One region of the Rhizobium sp. NFR12 genome, then DNA from elsewhere that is predicted to be linked to it. Evidence: predicted binding sites of a transcription regulator. Region 1 holds the regulator's gene; each other region holds the start of a gene.
What was found. The regulator LexA, encoded in region 1, represses DNA repair genes until DNA is damaged. The targets are predictions, from matches to a motif close to TGTTCNNNNTGTGTTCNG.
Positions count from the first base shown of each region.

Region 2: the regulator LexA is predicted to act here: its motif matches at 1,283-1,300, upstream of BLW69_RS07955 (ImuA family protein).
Region 3: the regulator LexA is predicted to act here: its motif matches at 2,065-2,082, upstream of BLW69_RS00410 (helicase-related protein).
Region 4: the regulator LexA is predicted to act here: its motif matches at 1,263-1,280, upstream of BLW69_RS02750 (ATP-dependent helicase).

Region 1 covers NZ_FNWM01000002.1:1,070,094-1,073,303, reverse strand. The annotation lists gene kdsA (3-deoxy-8-phosphooctulonate synthase) at 1-456, opposite strand, end outside; gene BLW69_RS12545 (VOC family protein) at 461-1,336, opposite strand; gene lexA (transcriptional repressor LexA) at 1,529-2,248, shown strand; gene BLW69_RS12535 (ComEC/Rec2 family competence protein) at 2,229-3,210, opposite strand, start outside.
Region 2 covers NZ_FNWM01000002.1:135,728-138,937, forward strand. The annotation lists gene BLW69_RS07945 (MDR family MFS transporter) at 1-367, shown strand, start outside; gene BLW69_RS07950 (hypothetical protein) at 462-752, shown strand; gene BLW69_RS07955 (ImuA family protein) at 1,361-2,119, shown strand; gene BLW69_RS07960 (Y-family DNA polymerase) at 2,037-3,210, shown strand, end outside.
Region 3 covers NZ_FNWM01000001.1:94,974-98,183, reverse strand. The annotation lists gene BLW69_RS00410 (helicase-related protein) at 1-1,864, opposite strand, end outside; gene BLW69_RS00405 (DUF3309 family protein) at 2,240-2,395, shown strand; gene BLW69_RS00400 (YMGG-like glycine zipper-containing protein) at 2,436-2,690, shown strand; gene BLW69_RS00395 (beta-ketoacyl-ACP reductase) at 2,754-3,210, opposite strand, start outside.
Region 4 covers NZ_FNWM01000001.1:590,980-594,189, reverse strand. The annotation lists gene BLW69_RS02760 (ABC transporter permease) at 1-53, opposite strand, end outside; gene BLW69_RS02755 (iron ABC transporter substrate-binding protein) at 126-1,139, opposite strand; gene BLW69_RS02750 (ATP-dependent helicase) at 1,296-3,210, shown strand, end outside.

The sequences.
Region 1 (3,210 bases):
GGGCGCCAGGAACTGGCCCTTCTTCACGTTGATCGCGCAACCCGTCTTTGCGGCCGCGACGAGCAAGTCCGTCTGGCGCGACAGGAAGGCGGGGATCTGCAGGATATCGATCGTATCCGCCACGAGAGCGCATTGCTCTTCAGTGTGAATGTCGGTCAGAACGGGAAAGCCGAATTCCGTCTTCAGATCGGCAAAGATTGCCATCGCGTTGTCCAAGCCGATGCCGCGCTTGCCGGAGATCGACGTGCGGTTGGCCTTGTCGAAGGAGGATTTGTAGACGAGGCCGAGGCCGAGCTTCTTGCAGAGTTCGACAAGCGTACCCGCGATCATGAAGGCGTGATCACGGCTTTCCATCTGGCAGGGACCGGCAATCAGCGAGAGCTTTGCCGTGTTGGAAAAAACGACTTTCGAACTCCCCTCGCCCACGGACACTTCAGAATTGGCGGAGACTGTCATTTCACTATTCCTCGAAACCGAAAACCACACCTTGCCCCGGGGCTGCCGACACGATCACGCGGCCATCCCTGCGGATGAATGCGACGTCATTAGCAGCAAGGGTGATCTCTGTCACGGCGAGATCGGTGGTCTTGAAGATGATCCCGCGCGCAGCGAGGCGCGACGATAACAAGGGCTTCATCGAAGACCGGAACTCGTCGCTGAACGTGTCGTTGGATTGAATGCGGATGCTGGCATTGGCAGCTTCGATCCGCAGACCGTCTTTCCCTTGCTCGGGTTGCGTCTCGAACACGGTTTCGAAAAGCGGCAGAAACTCCAGCGGGTCATCTGCAGAAAATACGATCTCTCGAAGGCCTGTAACGGCGTTTGCGTGCTCATCAAGACCACCGCGATCTTCCGGTAATGCGGCCATTCGCTGGCAGGAAAACAGCAAGATGTCATCGACCTCGGGAACTGCCGCGAAGGCCAGACGGAATGAGACTTCGCTCTCCCTACCATCGGGCAACTGCATCGGGCGGGAGAATTGAAGCATCTCGCCCGCAGACATGTGCCCGTCCACAAAACGGATATGATCGGCCGCTGCATCCTGCGTCCCGACGACCACCGCCGATAGACCTTCCCTTTTCCGCTGGCCGCGAAAGCGGATGTCGCGATCGGTGAACACGTTGCCTCGTTTTGCCGCAAGCGAGGCTTGCCGACGGTTAACAATGGCCAGTGGCTCGAGGTACGAGCCATCCGCGAAGAATATGCAGGCATTGGCCGTGCCGAAAGGGTGAACACCTTCAGGTGCCACAGTAAAGCCGAGAGCGGTCAACCTCCCCCGCGCTGACGCCAGATCTGCAACGGGCAGAACCAAATGATCGACTGACTTGTTACCCACTTACACCCCCAAAGTCTTATTCCGCAGAACATTGGCTATCGCGGGAAACTCGGCAAGTGCTGCGCACGAACTGAATACGTGATCGAACGCTGAAATGAGACTATTCTTGAGCAGAAATTTGGGGCTTGCGGAACACAGATAGAACATATAGCGTCCGTTCTGCATTTGTTTCCAATTCTGAGGGTCCCGTCCATGCTGACACGCAAGCAACAGGAGTTACTTCTGTTCATCCACGAGCGGATGAAAGAATCAGGCGTGCCGCCGTCGTTTGACGAAATGAAGGACGCTCTCGACCTTGCATCGAAGTCCGGCATCCATAGGCTGATCACCGCGCTCGAGGAGCGTGGCTTTATTCGCCGTCTGCCGAACAGAGCACGCGCGCTCGAAGTGATCAAGCTGCCTGACGCCTATGTGGCGAACCTTCATCCGCGACGGGGATTTTCTCCCAGTGTCATCGAGGGAAGCCTCGGCAAAACGCAACCGGTCGTCGCTCAGAAGCCGGCGCCGGTCATGGCGGACAATCCGTTCTCGACAAACATTCCGGTCATGGGTCGAATCGCTGCCGGCGTGCCGATCTCCGCGATCCAGAACAACACCCATGACATCGCCGTTCCGATCGAGATGCTGGGTTCCGGCGATCATTACGCGCTCGAAGTGAAGGGCGATTCGATGATCGATGCCGGCATCCTCGATGGCGATACCGTCATCATCAAGAATACCAGCACCGCAAGTCCAGGCGATATCATCGTTGCCCTGGTCGATGAGGAAGAAGCGACCCTGAAGCGGTTCCGCCGCAAGGGTGCCTCGATCGCACTGGAAGCGGCAAACCCGGCTTACGAGACCCGCATCTTCCCGCCCGACCGGGTGAAGGTCCAGGGCAAGCTTGTCGGCCTTATTCGCCGCTATCATTAAGAACGGTGTCATCCCGGAGATGCGCAGCAACAGCCTCCGGGATGCCAAAGTCGAATTGTCCCGTTCGCCAGTCATAGAACCGGTGGACGGTCCACGGACGGCTTGAGGTCTGTGCGCTGTCTCGCATCGCCGCCGTAATCTTGATGTCTGGCGCTGTCGCGTTCGGAATAATGGTGATTTCCAGTGCGCCAGTCCGGCGCAACGTCCGCCCGCTGAGAAGCAAGGCGCCGGAGCGGCAAGTATCGAAGCGTGCGCCGGGCGAGACGATGATCCGACCGACATCGCAGGCAAGACCGGTGTATCGGTTGTCTTCGACGGTGACGATCCGGATGTCCTGAGCAGTCTGCGCCGCGCACAGGATTTTCGGCAGACAGGCGAATCGTCCGGGCTTCAATGCTTGAAGAAAACCCCTGACATATTCGATTTCCCGGCGCGTCAAATCCGGTCGCGAATGTGGTCCAGGTGGTCTGTCATCGCTTTTCGCAAGGCTGGCACCTCGCGCTGGTTCCGAAGAGGCAAGAACCGGCAAGGCGAGCGGTTGTTCTCCGGTCTCAAGCACCAGCGCTCGCCGCCATTGATCGTAGATAAATCCCGGCGGTCGGGTTCGATTGAGGGTGATCTTGTCATCCTGGATCACGCCGACCGATGCGCCGTCTTCGGATATGACGATATCAGGCCTCGGCGCCGAGCCTGAGCGGACCGCAAAGAGCAAAGCCACCGCCATGAACAGCGCGCCTGTCAACCTCAGCGGCGTGCGCAGCAGCGTCAGAAGCAGAAAGCCTGCCGTCGCCAGAGGCAGGAAAAGCGGGTTCTGCCGGCCGATGGCAATATCGCCGCCCCATGCGGCGACGATCTCGGCAATGCGAATGACGATCCGCAGCCCCTCGCCCATGATGAACAGAACGGGAGCATCCAGCCCGAACGGCATCAGCAGCATGGCCACGAGACCTGCCGGCATCACC
Region 2 (3,210 bases), 930 kb from region 1:
TCTCAATATCGGCGCACTGATCCTCACCCAGGGAAGCGTCGCGGCCTCGCAACGTGGCAGTGCCACGGCGTCGAACGTCTTTTCCCGCAACCTCGGCAGCACGCTGGGCGCGGCGATTCTCGGGGCGGTTCTGAGCTGGGGCCTTGTCCATACGACCAGCGGACAGGCGATCACGACCGACCAGCTGCGTGCTCTCCTGAACGGAACCGGTCTCGTGAGTGGCGATGCCGAAGCGGTTCGCCTTGCGCTGCAGGACGGCCTGCACGCGACCTTCCTGACCATGCTCCTGTTTGCCGTCCTGATCGTGCCCGCTTGCCTGTTCGTGCCCCGCGATGCCGTCCACAAGGACGAGCCCGCGCCGGCCTGAACCTTGAAATCTGGCGCCAACATGCCCATTTCGCTGTGAACGGGGCCCTATCGGGACCGATATCGTCACAACGACTATTAAGGTGGGTGGCACGATGCAGCAGATGACAAAGACAATTCGGGACCTGACGATCGAGGAGCGCGAAGACGCGCTGATCACCATGGCGCACGCGCTTGAAGGCGCTGCCAGAGAAGCCCTGGTCGAAGGTAACCGCCAGTTCGCTGCGATCTCCGGCAACATGGCCGAAGCGATCTTCATCAACGCCGATCAGCTTGCACGCGATCACGTCGAGGAAGCCGAACAGGTTCTCGAACAGGCCGTCCAGATCATGGTCGAATATGAAGCTGAACACCCCTACCGGATCGTCAGCACCGCGATCCACTGAGGACGGCGGCACGGCGGGCGACGGGCAACCTTGCCTGTCTCCCGCATTCTCTCGCAGCGGAGAAGACGCCACCTGATGCGGCAAGCCTTCACTGGTCTCCTATACAAAACGTCTGACATTGAACGCCTGCAAATCCAACGTCGAGTTCCTCGGCGATGGCACAGATGGTAGCGTTGTGCTCCTTGGTGTCTGCGGGAATGGGAAAGAGCCAAAGGGCGGCGGCTCGTGGGCGGATGGCCGCAGACGGCCATAGTCCCGCATGAGCGCGAGTGTTCATCCCCTTTGGCTCTGCCACACATCGCCGAGCCACTCTGTTACATTCTTGATATGCAGATTGGGCGATTTGAGAACGGAAAGTTCTCACGGTTTTCGTGTCGCCCTAGCCCAGATCAAGAACATGCAAAAAATCTCAAGCACTCCATCGAGCCTCTCAAGCCGCCTACGAAGCTGATTCAGAACGATGAATCTTCACCGGCGCTAAAATGCCGAGAGCTATCCCGTTCTGACCCCGCTTGACTCTTCTGTCGCGGCGGAACAGAAACAGAACACCAACATTCTTTGGGACATGAAGTCCTGTGCAACGCGAACCTTGAGGAGGGCCGTGAACGATGTCGCATGCCCCTGCCTCAAGGCTTGTCGAGGAACTGAGAGACCGGATTGCGCATCTGGAAGGCAGCGTGTCGCGCAAGGCGCTTGTGCTGCCCTTCGGGGTGCCTGACGTCGACGAGCGATTGCCGGGCGGGGGGCTTGCCTATGGCGCATTGCATGAAATTGCAGGCGGCGGGGCGGGTACAATCGATGGTGCCGCGGCCGCCCTGTTTGCGGCAGGTATTGCGGCCCGGGCCAAGGGAAAGGTTCTCTGGTGCCTGACCCGGCCGGATCTCTTTGCGCCGGCGCTGTCGCAGGCCGGGCTTCACCCCGACCGCGTCATCTATTGCGAAGCCGATAAGGAGGAGGACGTGCTTGCCTCGATGGAAGAGGGGCTGTCCTTCGGGGGATTGGCGGCCGTCGTCGGGGAACTGGTGAGGCTGCCGATGACCGCGTCGCGGCGTCTTCAACTGGCTGCCGAGAAGACGGGGACGCTCGGCCTGGTCGTCCGGCGCTGGCGACGGCAGACGGAGGCCTCCGACTACGGTCAGCCGACGGCGTCCACAACACGCTGGAGGATCAGCACCCTGCCGTCCGAGCCGCTTCCTGTCGCCGGCGTGGGGCGGGCGAGGTGGCTGGCGGAATTGATGCGGGTAAAGGCGGGGCAATGTGCCGAGTTTGAGTTAGGAGCCTGCGATGCCGAGGGTCGTGTCTGTTTACTTCCCCTATCTAGCAACGGATCGGATACGTCGACATGGCGAGGAAGCCGTGTCGGTTGACCAGCCGCTGGTCGTGGTCTCGCGCAGCGGCTCGAAACGCTGGATATCGGCAGCCGATACGGCTGCCCGCAAGCTGGGCCTCAAAGTCGGCATGGCTGCCAGCAAGGCACAGGCGATGATTGGCAACCTTCATATGGTGGACGCCGATCCCGTTGCCGACGCCGCAGCCGTCGAGCGCCTGGCGCTATGGGCGCTTCGTCAATACAGCCCCGTCGTTGCCGTGGATGGAACGGATGGCATCGTCATGGATACCGAAGGTGCCGATCACCTTCAGGGTGGTGAAGAGCTGCTGATCTCCGGCGTTGTCAACGGTCTCCGCGGCAAGGGCCTGACGGCACGTGCCGCTGTCGCCGATACCTGGGGCGCGGCGCATGCACTGGCGCGACTGACGACGAACGAAACGACGGTGGTGCCGCGCGGTGATGTCACCAAGGCCGTGATCGGACTTCCAATCCACTGTCTGCGGCTTGCGGCAGATACGATCCAGGCATTGCGCATCCTGGGTATCGACACGGTAGGAGAGCTGTCGGCACTGCCGCGTGCGCCGTTGACACTGCGATTTGGTCCGGAGGTCGGACGCCGTCTCGATCAGCTCTTCGGCCGTCTTGCAGAACCCATCGATCCGTTGCGCACGCCGGATCTGGTCGAGGTGGCGCGCAATTTCCAGGAACCCATCGGTGCGCCCGATACGATTGCAAAATACGTCCGCCGGCTGGTGGCGCAACTGACGGCAAAGCTGGAGGAGCGGGGGCTGGGCGTCCGGCGTTCCGATCTGATCATCCATCGCGTCGACAACACACGCCAGTGTCTTCGAGCAGGACTTGCCAAGCCCGTGCGTGATCCTGCCCGCCTGACAAAGCTTCTCTGTGACCGTATCGAAAAGATCGACCCGGGTTTCGGCATCGAGCGGATGGTGCTGGTGGCGGTCATGGCCGAGCCGCTGGAAATAAAGCAGGTCGCAAACGCGCTGGTGGAAGAGGCGGTGGTGGATGTGACACCACTTGTCGATATTCTCGGCAACCGGGGCCAGCGCCTTTACCGCATCACGCCGGTCGCCTCCGACGTTCCGGAACGATCTCTCCGGCGGATCG
Region 3 (3,210 bases), on a different contig from region 1:
GCGGCTTCAGCACGGTCGCGATATGGTGGTTCACGAAACGCTCGATGCGCGCAACGACGTGTTCGCGGGCATTGCCGGTCAACTGCTCGTCGGCAAGCAGGATCAGGCGCGGGCGCATGATATGGTCGCTCGACGCAAGCCGGCCGACAGGTTCGCCGAGCCAGCGCACGGAACCGTCCGAGCCGACAGCAAGGTCGTTGTTGCCGGATGCATAAAGCCGCGCGGCGCGTGCCTCGAACTCCAGCGCAAGCGCCTTTTGCGCGGCACCCTGGACGGCCTTCGCATCTGGACCCTCCGTGCCGGCTATAGGCGTGAATCGGAATCCAGCCAATTGCCCCACATGATGGCCTTCGACGAAGACATCCCCATTCACACTGATTTCAGCTTCCAGCATCGCATTCTCTCTTAGGCGCTTCATGAGCACAGATGTCCTGCGATCAACAAAGCGTTTCGTCAACCGTTCATGTAACGCGTCCGACAACCTATCCTCGATTTCCCGTGTCTTTTCTTGCCAGTGTGTCGGATCGGCAAGCCAGCCAGGGCGGTTCGAAACATAGGTCCAGGTACGAATCTGCGCGATTCGGGCCGACAGGGTGTCGATTTCTCCGTCGGTCCGGTCGGCGCGGCGAACCTGTTCTGCCATGAATTGCTCGTTCACCGTGCCGAAGCGCACAAGATCCGAGAAAAGAGTCGAAATGAGGTCTGCGTGTTGCGCAGGGGCAATCCGCCGATAGTCCGGCAGAGCGCAGGCCTCCCACAGTTTTTCGACCCGCTCCGGCGTTGTCGCCGTATCGCGGATTTCTGCGTAGCGCGAAAGATAGTCGAGCGCCTGGATATCGATTGCCGGAAGCGCGCGGGCAAGGCCTGCCACGGTCGGCGGTCGGTCGAGACTGGCACGCAAAGCGGCAAGCGAGGAATAGTCGACGCTTTTCGTGCGCCACTGCAGCACTTTCACCGGCTCGAAATGATGACCCTCGATCCGCTCGACCAGTTCGTCGTCGAAAGGCTGGACCTGTCCGGTCACGCCGAAGGTTCCGTCGCGCACATGGCGGCCGGCACGCCCGGCAATCTGCGCCAGTTCGGACGGATTAAGGTTGCGGAACTGATAGCCGTCGAACTTGCGATCCTGAGCGAAGGCAACGTGATCCACATCGAGATTGAGGCCCATGCCGATCGCATCGGTTGCGACCAGATATTCCACATCGCCTTCCTGATAGAGAGCGACCTGTGCATTGCGTGTCCGCGGGCTCAAGGCGCCAAGCACCACGGCCGCACCACCGCGCTGGCGGCGGATCAGTTCGGCGATCGCATAGACCTCCTCAGCGGAGAAGGCGACAATGGCGGAACGCTGCGGCAGGCGGGTGATCTTTTTCTGGCCGGCATAAAACAACTGCGACAGACGCGGCCGTTCGACCACGGTGATCCCGGGAAGCAGCCGTTCGAGGATCGGCCGCATGGTGCCGGCGCCCAGCAGCAACGTCTCCTCGCGTCCGCGAAGATGCAGGATGCGGTCGGTGAAGATGTGCCCGCGCTCGAGATCGCCGGCCAGCTGTACCTCGTCGATGGCGACGAAGGCGGCCTTTGTCTCGCGCGGCATCGCCTCGACGGTGCAGACGGAAAAGCGCGCCATATGCGGCGTGATCTTTTCCTCGCCCGTGATCAGCGCGACATTGTGATAACCGACCTTCTCCACGACACGCGTATAGACCTCGCGTGCAAGCAGGCGAAGGGGCAGACCGATCACGCCGGAACCGTGCGCAACCATGCGCTCGATGGCATAATGGGTCTTGCCGGTATTGGTGGGGCCTAGCACGGCCGTGACGCCGCGGCCGCTGAGAATCATGGGCTGAGAATGCAAAGCCAGTTCCTGCTTATCCGCCGATGCGATCCTCCACGGAAACGCAATCGCATTATCAGATGGCCATGCTCGACGATAAACGCAAGCCGATATGTTATCCTCGACAAGGCGAGACCACGATTTCCAGGATCAACATGCGTACGATACGCAAGCCAGTTTCGTTCGAACAAACGTGAACGAATCGGCGACGATTGCAGATTCCGGAGCGTTCCCGATCTGTTTCGAACATTACCCGGCTTTTCGACGCATGGCGAAAGTGTAACCCGTTAACCACACCCCACGGGCAAGCAAGTGGTGAGTGGAACAAAAGTTCCCATGCTACGTTTTCTCGGCAATCCCAACCGGACATGTCGAGCCGGTAGGTCAGCGGAGTACAAGCCTATGCTCGGAACCATCCTACTTATCGTACTGATTTTGCTTTTGATCGGCGCGCTGCCGAATTGGGGGCATAGCCGGAACTGGGGTTATGGTCCTTCCGGCGGTCTCGGCCTCGTTGTACTGATTATCATCATCCTCCTGCTGATGGGCAGGATCTAAAAGCGGCGAAGCCGCACGTTATCAAGGGAAGGGAATTGACATGAAAAAAGTTTTGCTCGTTGGCGCTCTCGTCGGAATGCTCGCATCTTGCACATCCACTGAAAAGGGCACCGCAATCGGTGCTGCTTCCGGCGCCGTTATCGGTGGCGCTGTGACCAACAGCTGGGGTGGCGCTGCAGTCGGCGCTGTCGGCGGTGGTCTGGTTGGCGCCGCTATCGGCGAATCGCAGAAGCGCAACGGTTACTGCGTCTACCGCGATCGTTACGGCCGCACATACGAAGCGCGTTGCCGCTAAGTCCTGCGTTTAGTCGCAGAATAGAAACCGGCGTCCCATGGGCGCCGGTTTTTTTGTATCCGCTTACCCGGCGAAATACTGACCGCCATTTGCGCTGAGCGTAGACCCGGTAATGAATCCGGCTTCTTCAGAGGCTAGAAACAGCACGCAGCGGGCGATTTCTTCCGGCTCTCCCAACCGTCCGACAGGGATCTGCGGGATGATCTTTTCGTCCATCACCTTTTGCGGGATGGCACGCACCATGTCTGTTCCGATATAGCCGGGGCAGATCGCATTGACGGTGATGTTCTTCGAGGCCCCTTCTTGAGCCAGTGCCTTGGTAAAGCCGAGATCGCCCGCCTTGGCGGCGGAATAGTTCACCTGCCCCATCTGGCCCCTCTGGCCATTGATCGAGGAGATGTTGATGATGCGGCCGAAGCCGCGCTCGCGCATGCCGGGCCAGACCGGATGGGTCATGTTGAACAGGCCGGAAAGGTTGGTATCAATGACCTCCTTCCACTGCTGTGGCGTGATCTTGTGA
Region 4 (3,210 bases), on a different contig from region 1:
GCAGGCTTCCGGCGCGGCCGGCTGGCAACCATGCTCTCGGTGGTAAACGTCATCGCGTGCTCAAGAAAGAAGAGACATCGCAGGTACGCCCTGCGATGTCCGTGCGCAACAGGATTCGATGGTGTTTAGAGAATGCCGGCGGCTGTCATCATGTCGGTGACCTTGGCATTGTTGAGGCTCGAGGGCTCGACCTTCGGCGCCTGAAGGTCGGCAATCGGAACGAGCGCCTTGTTGGAAGCCTCGTCCTTGCCGACGGCGTATTCGAACGAGGTGCCGTCACGCAGAATCTTCTGGCCGCCCTTGCCGGCAAGCCATTTCAGAAATGCCTGCGCCTGCTCCTTGTGCTTGGAAGAGGCCAGAATGCCGCCGCCGGAGATCGACACGAAGGCGCCCGGATCCTGGTTCTTGAAGTAATGCAGCGCAACGTTCTTGCTGTTTTCGCCGGTCTTCGCCTGATCGCCGAAATAGTAGTAGTGATAGATCAGCGCGCCTTCGAACTGGCCCGCATTGACGGCCTTCATGGCGGTGGAATTGCCACGCACGGCAGTGAAGTTCTCTTTCATGCCCTTCAGCCAGGCAGCGGTTTCCGGCTCACCCTTCAGCTGCAGAAACGCGCCGACGATCGCCTGGAAATCGGCACCCGACGGAGATGCGGCCCAACGGCCCTTCCATTCGGGCTTGGCGAGATCGAGCATCGATTTCGGCAGCTTGTCCTCGGTGAGCTTGGTCTTGTCATAGGCAAACACGGTGGAGCGCGCGGCAATTCCGGTCCAGTGACCGTTGGCCGGGCGGAACTGCTCGGGAACGAGATCGAGCGTTGCCTTGTCGACAGGCTCAAACAGCCCCTTGCCATCGACAAGCGCCATGGCCGGCGAATTTTCCGTCAGAAACAGGTCGGCCGGCGAGTTGGCGCCTTCCTGCACAATCTGGTTTGCCATTTCGAGGTCGGATCCGTTGCGCACCGTAATGACGATGCCGGTCTCTTCCTTGAAGGCCTCGACCCATTCCTTGGTCAGGCCCTCGTGCTGGGCATTGTAGATCGTCAGGCTGTCGGCGACCTGCGCGTTGGCCGGCATGGACAGAGCGAGTAGCGAAACGGCGAGCGAAGCTCCGGCCGAAAGAGCAGACAGAATTTTCAAGTTTGCCTCCAATTTATAAGCGTCATCGCATCGATAGCCAAAGCCGACCTGTAGTCAAGTTTAAGAATCGAACGGGGATGGAGACCGATTGCGGCAAATGCCGGCGAATCAGGTAGAGCTGAAACGAACACATCAAGAACAAGCCGCGGAAACTGAATGTCGGTTGCTTATCTGGAAAAATTGAACGAGGCCCAGCGCCGCGCGGTCGAGCATGGTTCGGACGTGCCGGATGGCGGCGCTGCCGGACCGCTTCTGGTCATTGCAGGCGCAGGCTCCGGCAAGACCAACACGCTTGCCCATCGCGTCGCCCACCTGATTGTGTCGGGCGCCGATCCTCGCCGCCTGCTGCTAATGACGTTTTCCCGCCGTGCGGCCTCCGAAATGGGCCGCCGCGTCCAGCGCATCTGCCGCGAAGTGATGGGGGCGAAGTCCGGCGTCATGACCGATGCGCTCGCCTGGGCCGGCACGTTTCACGGCATCGGCGCAAGGCTGTTGCGGATCTATGCCGAACAGATCGGCCTCGACCAGGAATTCACCATCCACGACCGTGAGGATTCCGCCGACCTGATGAACCTCGTTCGCCACGAGCTCGGCTTCTCCAAGACGGAGAGCCGGTTTCCGACCAAGGGCACCTGCCTTGCGATCTATTCGCGCGCCGTCAATTCCGAGACGCCGCTGGACGAGGTGCTGAAGACCTCCTTCCCATGGTGCCTTGCCTGGGAACCGCAGCTGCGCGACCTGTTCGCCTCCTATGTGGACGCCAAGCAGGCGCAGAACGTTCTCGATTACGACGATCTTCTGCTCTACTGGGCGCAGATGATGAGCGAGCCGCTGATTGCGCAGGATGTCGGCGAACGGTTCGATCACGTCATGGTCGACGAATACCAGGACACGAACCGGCTGCAAGCCTCGATCCTGATGGCGATGAAGCCCGGCGGCCGCGGGCTGACAGTGGTGGGCGACGACGCCCAGTCGATCTATTCGTTCCGCGCCGCCACGATCCGCAACATCCTCGATTTTCCCGCGACCTTCGACCCGCCGGCCAACATCGTCACGCTCGACCGCAACTACCGCTCGACCACCACCATTCTGGCAGCCGCCAATGGCGTCATCGAACTTGCCCGCGAGCGGTTCACGAAAAACCTGTGGACCGACCGGCAGTCGGAGGAGAGACCGCGTCTGGTCACCGTCAAGGACGAGACTGAACAGGCGAGCTATATCGTGGAAAAAATCCTCGAGAACCGCGAAACCGGCATGTTGCTGAAGCAGCAGGCCGTGCTGTTTCGCGCCTCGCACCATTCCGGTCCGCTGGAAGTGGAACTCACGCGCCGCAACATTCCCTTCGTCAAGTTCGGCGGCCTGAAATTCCTCGATAGCGCCCATGTGAAGGACATGCTGGCGGCTCTGCGCTTTGCCCAGAACCCGCGTGACCGGGTTGCGGGGTTCAGGCTTCTGCAGCTCATTCCGGGTATCGGCCCGCAAACGGCGGCAAAGATCCTCGATGCGATCGCAGCCGATCCGGAACCGCTGGCAGCACTCCAGGAAATCCCCTCGCCTCCAAGGTCCGGCGAAGACTGGCCGGCCTTTGTCGAGATGCTTGGCGCCGTCAGGAAAAGCGAAGGCTGGCCTTCCGAAATCGGTCTCGCCCGCCAATGGTACGAGCCGCATCTTAGCCGCATCCACGAAGATGCCGACACCCGCAAGGCCGACCTTCTGCAACTGGAGCAGATCGCCTCGGGCTACGCGTCGCGCGAACGCTTCCTCACCGAACTGACGCTCGATCCGCCGGATGCGACGAGCGATCAGGCCGGCGTTCCGCTGCTGGACGAGGATTACCTGATCCTTTCGACCATCCATTCCGCCAAGGGCCAGGAATGGCGCTCGGTTTTCCTGCTTAACTGTGTCGACGGCTGCATTCCCTCCGATCTCGGCACCGGCACGACAGCCGAAATCGAGGAGGAACGGCGGCTGCTCTACGTGGCGATGACGCGCGCGAAGGATCACCTTCACCTGATCACGCCGCAGCGTTTCTTTACCCACGGCCAGCATTCCCAAGGCGACAGGCACGTCT